4 regions of the Streptomyces sp. NPDC004561 genome follow, and region 1 is predicted to be linked to each of the others. Evidence: riboswitches for the same ligand, from Rfam matches in the RefSeq annotation. Region 1 holds a riboswitch; each other region holds the start of a gene.
The links. Region 1 has a riboswitch for cyclic di-AMP ahead of ACWEN3_RS12970 (M23 family metallopeptidase). Riboswitches for the same ligand answer to the same signal wherever they lie in the genome.
Positions count from the first base shown of each region.

Region 2: another riboswitch for cyclic di-AMP. It lies ahead of ACWEN3_RS05525 (transglycosylase family protein); the one in region 1 lies ahead of ACWEN3_RS12970 (M23 family metallopeptidase).
Region 3: another riboswitch for cyclic di-AMP. It lies ahead of ACWEN3_RS08840 (transglycosylase SLT domain-containing protein); the one in region 1 lies ahead of ACWEN3_RS12970 (M23 family metallopeptidase).
Region 4: another riboswitch for cyclic di-AMP. It lies ahead of ACWEN3_RS40485 (M23 family metallopeptidase); the one in region 1 lies ahead of ACWEN3_RS12970 (M23 family metallopeptidase).

Region 1 covers NZ_JBSGDB010000073.1:22,545-24,737, reverse strand. Annotated here, with positions in the region: partial or broken gene ACWEN3_RS12975 (PP2C family protein-serine/threonine phosphatase) at 1-850, shown strand, start outside; cyclic di-AMP (ydaO/yuaA leader) riboswitch at 1,085-1,251, shown strand; gene ACWEN3_RS12970 (M23 family metallopeptidase) at 1,261-2,193, shown strand, end outside.
Region 2 covers NZ_JBSGDB010000024.1:8,158-10,350, reverse strand. Annotated here, with positions in the region: gene ACWEN3_RS05525 (transglycosylase family protein) at 313-1,002, opposite strand; cyclic di-AMP (ydaO/yuaA leader) riboswitch at 1,007-1,179, opposite strand; gene ACWEN3_RS05520 (transglycosylase family protein) at 1,363-2,193, opposite strand, start outside.
Region 3 covers NZ_JBSGDB010000044.1:3,335-5,527, forward strand. Annotated here, with positions in the region: cyclic di-AMP (ydaO/yuaA leader) riboswitch at 611-789, shown strand; gene ACWEN3_RS08840 (transglycosylase SLT domain-containing protein) at 795-1,274, shown strand; gene ACWEN3_RS08845 (HAD family hydrolase) at 1,294-2,121, opposite strand.
Region 4 covers NZ_JBSGDB010000552.1:3,162-5,354, forward strand. Annotated here, with positions in the region: gene ACWEN3_RS40480 (alpha-galactosidase) at 1-762, shown strand, start outside; cyclic di-AMP (ydaO/yuaA leader) riboswitch at 1,065-1,227, shown strand; gene ACWEN3_RS40485 (M23 family metallopeptidase) at 1,230-2,153, shown strand.

The DNA.
Region 1 (2,193 bases):
CGACCCGGCCGTCGCCACCGTCACCGACCTGGTCACCGTGGCCACGGTCGCCCTGCTGGCCGTCGCCATCAACCGCGTGGTCCGCCGCGGCGACCGGCGGCTCGCCTCCGCCCGGGAGATCGCCGAGGCCGCCCAGCGGGCCGTGCTGCCGGAGCCGGCCGCGCGGATCGCCGGCCTCGACATCGCGGCCCGGTACGAGGCGGCCCAGCAGGACGCGTTCATCGGCGGCGACCTGTACGCCGTGCAGGACAGCCCGTACGGCGTCCGGCTGGTCGTCGGGGACGTGCGCGGCAAGGGCATGGGTGCGGTCGCCGCCGTGGCCGTGGTGATCGGGGCGTTCCGGGAGGCCGCCGAGCAGTAGGCCGACCTGGAGGCGGTGGCGCAGCGGCTGGAGCGGGCCCTCGCGCGCGAGGGCACCCGGCGGGACGTCGTCGACGCCTTCGAGGGGTTCACCACCGCCGTCCTCGTCGAACTCCCGCACGGCGAAGGGGTCGTACGGATCGTCAACCGCGGCCACCCGCCGCCGCTGCTGCTGCACGCCGACGGCTCCCTGCGCACCCTGGCCGGGCCCGAGGCCGCGCTGCCGCTCGGGATGGGCGATCTGGGCAGGTGGCCCGACCGCGCCCTGGAGGCCGGCTTCCCCGGCGGGGCCACCCTGCTGCTGTACACCGACGGCCTGTCCGAGGCCCGGGACGCCCACGGCCGGTTCTACGACCCCGAACGGCGGCTCGCCGGACGGGTCTTCCCCGGTCCCGGCGCGCTGCTCGGCCGGCTCGCCGAGGAGGTGCGGCGGCACTCCGGCGGCGGGATGGCGGACGACATGGCGCTGCTGGCCGTGCGACGCCCGTGACCGTCTTCACCCAGGGTGATCGGACGGAAGCCCTCCGCATAACATCTGAGTCACCATCAAAACCTGCGTGACTCATGAACCTTGGCCAACTCGCCCGGTTTGCAGGGATCCTGACCGGTAAGTCCGCGGCCGAAAGCCGTAATGATCAAGCGGAACGGCTTGGAAAGTGAGAGCCGGGTCTATTAACGTTCGATAACGCAGCGCGGTCGTCCCAGCCGTCACAAGAGGCGGCTCCGTGCGCACGCGCCGAATCCCGTAAGGGAACCGGGGAACCACCACCCTGGGGTGAATCACGCGGATACCGTCGTCGACTCGGTGAGCCGACGTCCGATATACGCGCGTAGGAGACCTTCCTGCTCCGAACCCGTCAGCTAACCCGGTAGGCGGAGGAAGGAAAGGAGCACGCCCGCGTGGCGTCCAACCGCCCTGCCCCAGAAGCCCCGTTCGTGCCGGCTCAGCGTGACTCCGAGTCCTTCGGCTACGGCTCCTTCCCCAGCGACGAGGGCCCCTGGGAGGAGTGGAACCCCACCGAGGACTCCGTCGCCCCGCTCCGCGGCCGGCACCGTGTCGCCAAGCAGCGCGGCGGCTTCGCGCGCAGCTCCACCGTCCTCGGCGTCGGCGTGATCGCCGCGGTCGGCGCGGGCGGCATGGCCAGCGCCAACACCGGCAAGCCCCCGGTCTCCATCTCCCTGCCGGACCTGTCCTCCGTGGAGCACCTCTTCGGCGGCGGCTCCTCCGACGCGCACAAGGCCACGACCGACACCGCGCTCAGCAACGTCGGCCGGACGGCCACCGACAGCGGCAAGAGCACCGGCGCCGGCGAGGCGCTGCGCAACCGGATCATGGCCCAGGCCGACAGGCAGCAGGGCCAGGCCGACAGCAGGGCCACCGCCGCCGCGCTCGCCGCCGGCGAGAAGCAGACCGCCGAGACGGCCGCCCAGGCGGAGAAGGACGCCGCCGCCAAGGCCGCCGACGCCAAGAAGCAGGCGGAGGCCGACGCCCGGCAGGCGGCCGCCGACGCCAAGAAGGCGGCCGAGGCCAAGCGGCTCGCCGAGCTGGCCAAGGAGTACACGCTCCCGGTCGTCTCGTACACGATCACCGGCACCTTCGGGCAGCCCGGCGCCATGTGGGCCTCCGGCTACCACACAGGCCTCGACTTCGCCGCCCCCACCGGCACCCTCATCAAGGCCGTCCACAGCGGCACCGTCACCCAGGCAGGCTGGGCGGGCGCCTACGGCTACCGCACGGTCGTCACCCTGGACGACGGCACGGAGCTGTGGTTCTGCCACCAGTCCTCGATCAACGTCTCGGTCGGCCAGAAGGTCTCCACCGGCGAGGTCATC
Region 2 (2,193 bases), on a different contig from region 1:
CGCCTTGCGACTAGAGCCTATCCATCCTGGGGGCGTCGGCCACCGACCGACCGACCCGTGGACGGGGAGGGACACGCAGACGGTACCCATTGTTCACCCACGGAACAAAGGGGGTCGCGGGTGAAGAACGGGGAAAGGGCCGGGGGCTGGCGCCGAGACGGCTCCGGACATGAAGAAACCCCGCCCCGGTGCGTACGGGGGAACACGCACCGGGGCGGGGAGCCCGTGGGGACGGGGGTACGGTCCCTCACTCGGCCCTCAGTGCGCGGGCCTGGTGTGTGAGGGTGCTGCGGGTCCGTCCGGAACCGGATGTCACTTCAGGTGCAGCTGCTGACCCGGGTAGATGAGGTCGGCGTTCTGGACGATGCCCTTGTTCAGCTCGAACAGCTTCTCCCAGCCGCCCTGGACGTGGTGCGCGGCGGCGATGGAGCTGAGGGTGTCACCGGTGACGACCTTGTACTCGCCGTCGCCCTTCTTGACCTTCTTGCCGGTCGGGGTGGTGACGGTCTTGGTCACGCTCGGACGCTTGGCGGAGCGGTTGGCGGCCAGCTTCTCGGTGGAGCGGGTGGCGGTGCCGGCGCTCGACGAGGTGCTCTTCGACGAGGTGGTGGGGGCGGAGCCGTTGTACGGGCTGCTGGACAGGCCCGTGCCGCAGACCGGCCAGGCGCCCTTGCCCTGCGCGGCGAGGACCTTCTCGGCGACGGCTATCTGCTGCGCCTTGCCGGCCTCGTTGGCCTGCGCGGCGTACTGGGTGCCGCCGTACGCGGCCCAGGTGGAGGCCGAGAACTGCAGACCGCCGTAGTAGCCGTTGCCGGTGTTGATGGACCAGTTGCCGCCGGACTCGCACTGGGCGACCGCGTCCCACTGGGAGGCGGTGGCGGCGGAGGCGCTGCCGGCCGCCATCAGCGGGGCGGCGACGACGGCGCCGGTGACACCGGCGAGCGTGACGGCGCGGACGGCCTTGGACGGACGACGGTGCTTGCCCTTGCCGGAAAACAGCATGGATCGATCCCCTCACCGACGCCTGCGAGGTGAGCTGTCGGGTTCGGGCCGGTTGAGTTGCCCGGCCGCACACTCGCTTTCGCGAGGTGCGGCTTCACCCCCAGCCGGTCCGGCGTCAACCACCGGGCCCGGCACTTACCTTGGGTCCCCCGCTCCTGCCCACGGCGCTCGAAGCGACGACTGTTCCCGGGCAGCCGCTGGCAGGATTCGGCGTGTGCGGCAGCCGGGGCTCGTGATGACGAGCGGTCCTGACCGTAGACACGTGATCCGGGGAATTTCAAAGACGATCAGGGCTTCTGAGACTCATCCCACACTTTCCCCGAACCGGACATTAGCCGTGAAACGGGGCGTCAACTCCCGCTACTTTCCACCCTTTTCCACACCCACGTCCAGGGTCTGACCGGCGGAGATGTCGTCGGGGTCGGCGCCGATGGCCTTCTTGTTGGCGTCATAGAGCGCGCGCCATCCGCCGTCGACGCCAAGGGAGTCGGCGATGGAGGCGAGGGTGTCGCCCTCGCGGACGGTGTAGGTGTCCGTCCCGCGGGAGGCGTGCCGGGCCGGCGAGGTGTCGTTCTGACCGTTTGACGTGCTTTCATCCGCACTGCCACCCCGGTGCCGTCCGCCACTGCTGAGCGCGCCGGTGTCGACCAGGCTCCAGGAACCGCCGGTCTGCTGGGAATTGTCCGAGTCGTCGGCCGGCGGGATGGTCGCGGAGGCGTCACCGCTCCCCTGCGGGGTCCCACTGCCGGGCAAGGCGGACTTGTCCGACTTGGGGGCGTTCTGCTCCGGAGTGCCGGTGGTCTTGCCCGGATCCTTGGTGGCGCCCTTGCCGTGGCCGGGGACCGGCGTGGCGGTCGGACCGGAGGAGGGGCCGGTGCCGGTGCCGGTGCCGGAGCCGGAGTTGGCGTCGGAGCCGGAGCCGGAGCCGGAGCCGGACGAAGAGGACGAATTCGACAGGCCGGACGAGTCGGAGTTCTCGTCCGATCCGGACGAGTCACCCGAACCGTGGCCGTGACCGGAGCCGCCGACGCCCGGGTCGACGTGCACGGACGCCGAGTTCGAGGTCAGTCCGGACAGCAGGGCGCAGGTGGCCCAGGGGGTCGTGCCCTTGTCGGCGAGGATCTTCTCGGCGACGGCGATCTGCTGCGAGCGGCTGGCCTGGTCGGCGCTGGACGCGTACTGGGTGCCCCC
Region 3 (2,193 bases), on a different contig from region 1:
GCTTACACGGTTTGTCGATAGGTCGCTGCCATCACTCAAGTCAGCGTATCCGGTCCTGTTTCGATCACCGATAGCGCCCACGGCTCCAGCCCAGACGGCATCGATCATGACCGGCACCTTTTTGATCATCCGGTAAGAACGGACATTCATCGACTAACCAGGCATCAGAGAGCTTTGTATCGAATCGGCAAATAGATGGAGTAACCCCGCATCTCGGGTGAGCCCACCCCGACGTACACCCGAGTGGCCCCATCCCCCCACCTCCCTCCACGCTCCGGCCACTACGAGAACGACGGACACGGCGTCAGTGGTTCCACCGCACCCACACCCCCGGGCCGGGTCGCCCGAATCGCCCATGTCCGAATTAGCGCCATTTGCTATTTCGTGAATTGGGTCACGCGCGCTCATCGGAGCGCCCGGCCGCCCTGCCGGGCGTTCTCCCCCTGCGCCTCGGCGAGTTGAGGGTTGGCAACCGCAAAGGATCAAGTACCCCATACGGCACAGACCAAGGTCAAATAGTGCGTTGTGTGAATCAGGCACTTGTTCCCGACATGTGCTCTCGCATACGTTCCCGACCCGTCGGGCGGACGCCGAATCCTGCCGCCGCCCACGTAACCCATCGACGAACTCATTCGCACGGCAGGAGCGGGGGACCCAGGTAAGTCGCCGGACCGGACGGCACATGTCGCGCCGGAACGGCTTGGGGTTAAGTCGTGTCCCTTCAGGACACGGCCGGGCACCTCCCAGCCCGAACCCGACAGCTCACCTCGCAGGCGCCGGAGAGGAACACCCCCATGCCTGCTGCCGCTCAGTCCCGCCGCACCCGCCTCGTCCGCATGATCGCCGTCGCCGGTACCGGTGCCGCCGTTCTCGCCATGCCGCTCATCGGAGCGACCAGCGCCGCCGCGGCCACCACCGCGGCCCCGACGGTCTCCACCACCCCCGCCGGCTACCCGAACAACCTCAACGGCTGGATCCGCGAGTCGCTCGCGATCATGGCCCAGAAGGGCATCCCCGGCTCCTACAACGGCATCTACCGCAACGTCATGCGGGAGTCCTCGGGCAACCCGAACGCCATCAACCTGTGGGACTCCAACGCGGCCAAGGGCATCCCGTCCAAGGGCCTGCTCCAGGTCATCGACCCGACGTTCAACGCGTACCACGTGGCCGGAACCTCGTTCAACATCTACGACCCGGTCGCCAACATCACCGCCGCCTGCAACTACGCGGCCGCGCGCTACGGGTCGATCGACCACGTCAACAGCGCCTACTGATCGGCGCTCGCGGCAGGCACTACTGATATCCCGGCCAGTCGGTCGGGAACAGTCTTTCGAGGACGACGGCGATGCCGTCGTCCTCGTTCGACGAGGTGACCTCATCCGCGACGGCCTTGAGTTCCGCGTGGGCGTTGGCCATGGCGACCCCGTGTCCGGCCCAGTCGAACATCGGGATGTCGTTCGGCATGTCCCCGAACGCCAGGGCCCGTTCGGCACCGATCCCCAGCCGCTCGGCGGCCAGCGCCAGCCCGGTCGCCTTGGTCACCCCGCACGGCTGGAGTTCCACCGTCCCCGGCCCCGACATGGTGACCGTCGCCAGCGAACCCACCACCCCGCGCGCGATGGCCGCCAACTCGTCGTCCGGCACCGTGGCGTGGCGCAGCAGCACCTTGCTGATGGGCTCGCCCCACAGGTCGTCGCGCCGGTCCACCCGTACCGCGGGCAGGGTCGGGTGGGGCATCAGATAGCCGGGTTCGATCAGCGTGAGCCCGTCCACGCCGTCCTGGTCGACCGCCGCGTACACCTGCCCCACCTCGGCCTCGATCTTGCCGAGCGCGGTCTCGGCCAGCTCCCGGTCCAGCCGGACCGACCACAACAGGCGGTCGGCCCCGGCGTCGTAGACCTGCGCGCCCTGCCCGCACACCGCGAGCCCCGTGCAGCCGAGGTCCGCCAGCAGGGGCCGCACCCTGGGGGCCGGGCGGCCGGTCACCACCAGGTGCCTGGCACCGGCCCGCCCCACCCGCGCGAGCGCGGCGAGCGACCGTTCGGAGACGGTGTCGTCGCCACGCAGCAGCGTTCCGTCCAGGTCGGTGGCGATCAGTGCGTACGCGGGGGAGGGTGCCATGATCAGAGAATACGGACACCACACCCCACCGACTCACCACTCTTTCCAGGCACTTACGTGCCACTGGGCCCC
Region 4 (2,193 bases), on a different contig from region 1:
CCTGTCGACTACGTGAAGTGGGACTTCAACCGCTGCTTCACCGACGCCGGCTGGCCCGGCGAGCCGTACCCGCAGCGGCTGTGGGTGGACCACGTCCGCGCCCTGTACGCCCTGCTGGACCGGCTGCGCGCCGCCCACCCCGGCGTCGCCTTCGAGTCCTGCTCGGGCGGTGGCGGCCGGATCGACCTCGGGGTGCTGAGCCGCACCGACCAGGTGTGGACCTCCGACAACACCGACCCGCTGGACCGGCTGGCCATCCAGCACGGGTTCAGCCAGATCCACCCCGCCCGGGTCATGGCGGCCTGGGTCACCGACAGCCCGAACACCCAGCTCAACGGCAGGGTCAGCTCGCTGCGGTTCCGCTTCGTCAGTGCCATGGCGGGCGTCCTCGGCGTCGGCGGCGACCTCACCGAGTGGAGCGACGGGGAGCTGGCCGAGGCCCGGCGATGGGTGGAGCTGTACAAGGAGATCCGGCCGCTCGTCCAGCGTGGCGACCAGTACCGGCTGCGGCCCCCGGCGGGCGGGCTGAGCGCCGTCCAGTACCTCCTGGAGGATGAGACCGTGGTCCTCGCCTGCCTCCAGGCGCAGAGCTACGGCGAGCCCGTGCCGGCCGTGCGGCTGCGCGGCCTCGACCCGGCGGCGTCGTACGAATGTCGCGAAACGGGTGAAGTGCACCGGGGTGCGGTGCTGCTGCACCACGGGCTGCACACCGGACTCAAGGGTGACCTGGATGCGACGGTTCTCCGGTTGTGCCGCATCTGAGTCGCCTGTCCTGAATCAGCTCCTTCATCACAACTCGCCACGTAATAACGGGGCATGGCGTGATGGGGCGTGATGAGGGTCATATTCGTGACCGTGTGTGCGCGTCGTGTCCGCGCAATCGCGGCGGGGAAATGGGGAATTCGCAGAACGGAGGGGCGGGGATGCACGCAGGGTGATGGTGTATTCCCGCATTCGATCATCCGGACCGCCGACGCCGGGAATCCACTGCTTGTTTCCGCGCGTCTTGCTCCCTTACGTTCACCCCGCATCCGGACGGAACGCCGAATCCTGCCGCCGCCCGGAGTCCCCACACACTTGACCCGCGTTCGGCAGGAGCGGGGGACCCACCAGGTACGACTGCCTGTCCGGTCTCCGCGACAGGCTAGGGGTGAAGCCGCGCACCGCGGCCGGGCCGCTCCAGCCCGAACCCGACAGCTGACCTCGCAGGCGTCGGAGAGGAATGCGCCATGCCCGGCAAGGGTAAGCACCGACGTCCCAAGACCCCGCGTTTTTCCCGCTCCATCGCCGTCGCCGGAACCGGTGGCGCCGCGCTGGCCCTCCCGCTCGTCGGGGCCACCGGGGCGCACGCCGCCACCACGGCCCAGCCGGTGACCGGAAAGGCCGTGCGGTCCCTCCCGGTGGCCGTGCAGAAAACCGTCGCCCAGCAGCCGAGCCGGACCCTGCGCACCTACACGGTCAAGTCCGGCGACTGCCTCTCGGTGATCGCCTACGAGCAGCACGTCCGCGGCGGCTGGCACCGGCTCTACGACGACAACCGGCAGGCCGTCGGCGTCGACCCGTCGCTGATCCACCCGGGCCTGAAGCTCACGCTCGGCGGCGAGGCCGCGCCGGCCCGCACCGAGACCGCCGCCCCGCAGCACTCCTCGGGCGCCCCGCAGCCCTCCGCCACGCACGCGGCCCCGCAGGTCCAGTCGACCCAGCAGGCCCAGCAGGCCCAGCAGGCCCCGCAGGTCACCTCCACCGGCTACACGCTCCCGGTGACCGGCGCCACCATCGGCACCAGGTACCACGTGGCCGGCGGCATGTGGTCCAGCGGCTACCACACGGGCGTCGACTTCGTCGTGCCGACCGGCACCCAGGTCAAGGCCGTCGCCGCGGGCACCGTCGTCAGCGCCGGCTGGGGCGGCGCCTACGGCAACCAGGTCGTCATCAGGCTGAACGACGGCTACTACGCCCAGTACGGCCACCTCTCCCGGCTCTCCGTCTGGGCCGGCCAGACGGTCACCGAGGGGCAGCAGCTCGGCCTGTCCGGCGCCACCGGCAACGTCACCGGCCCGCACCTGCACTTCGAGATCCGCACCACGCCCGACTACGGCTCCGACATCGACCCGGTCGGCTACCTCCTCCGGCACGGCGTCCCCGTCGGCTGAGACCCCGAACCACCTTCCTGACACGCCGCCGAAGGCCGGA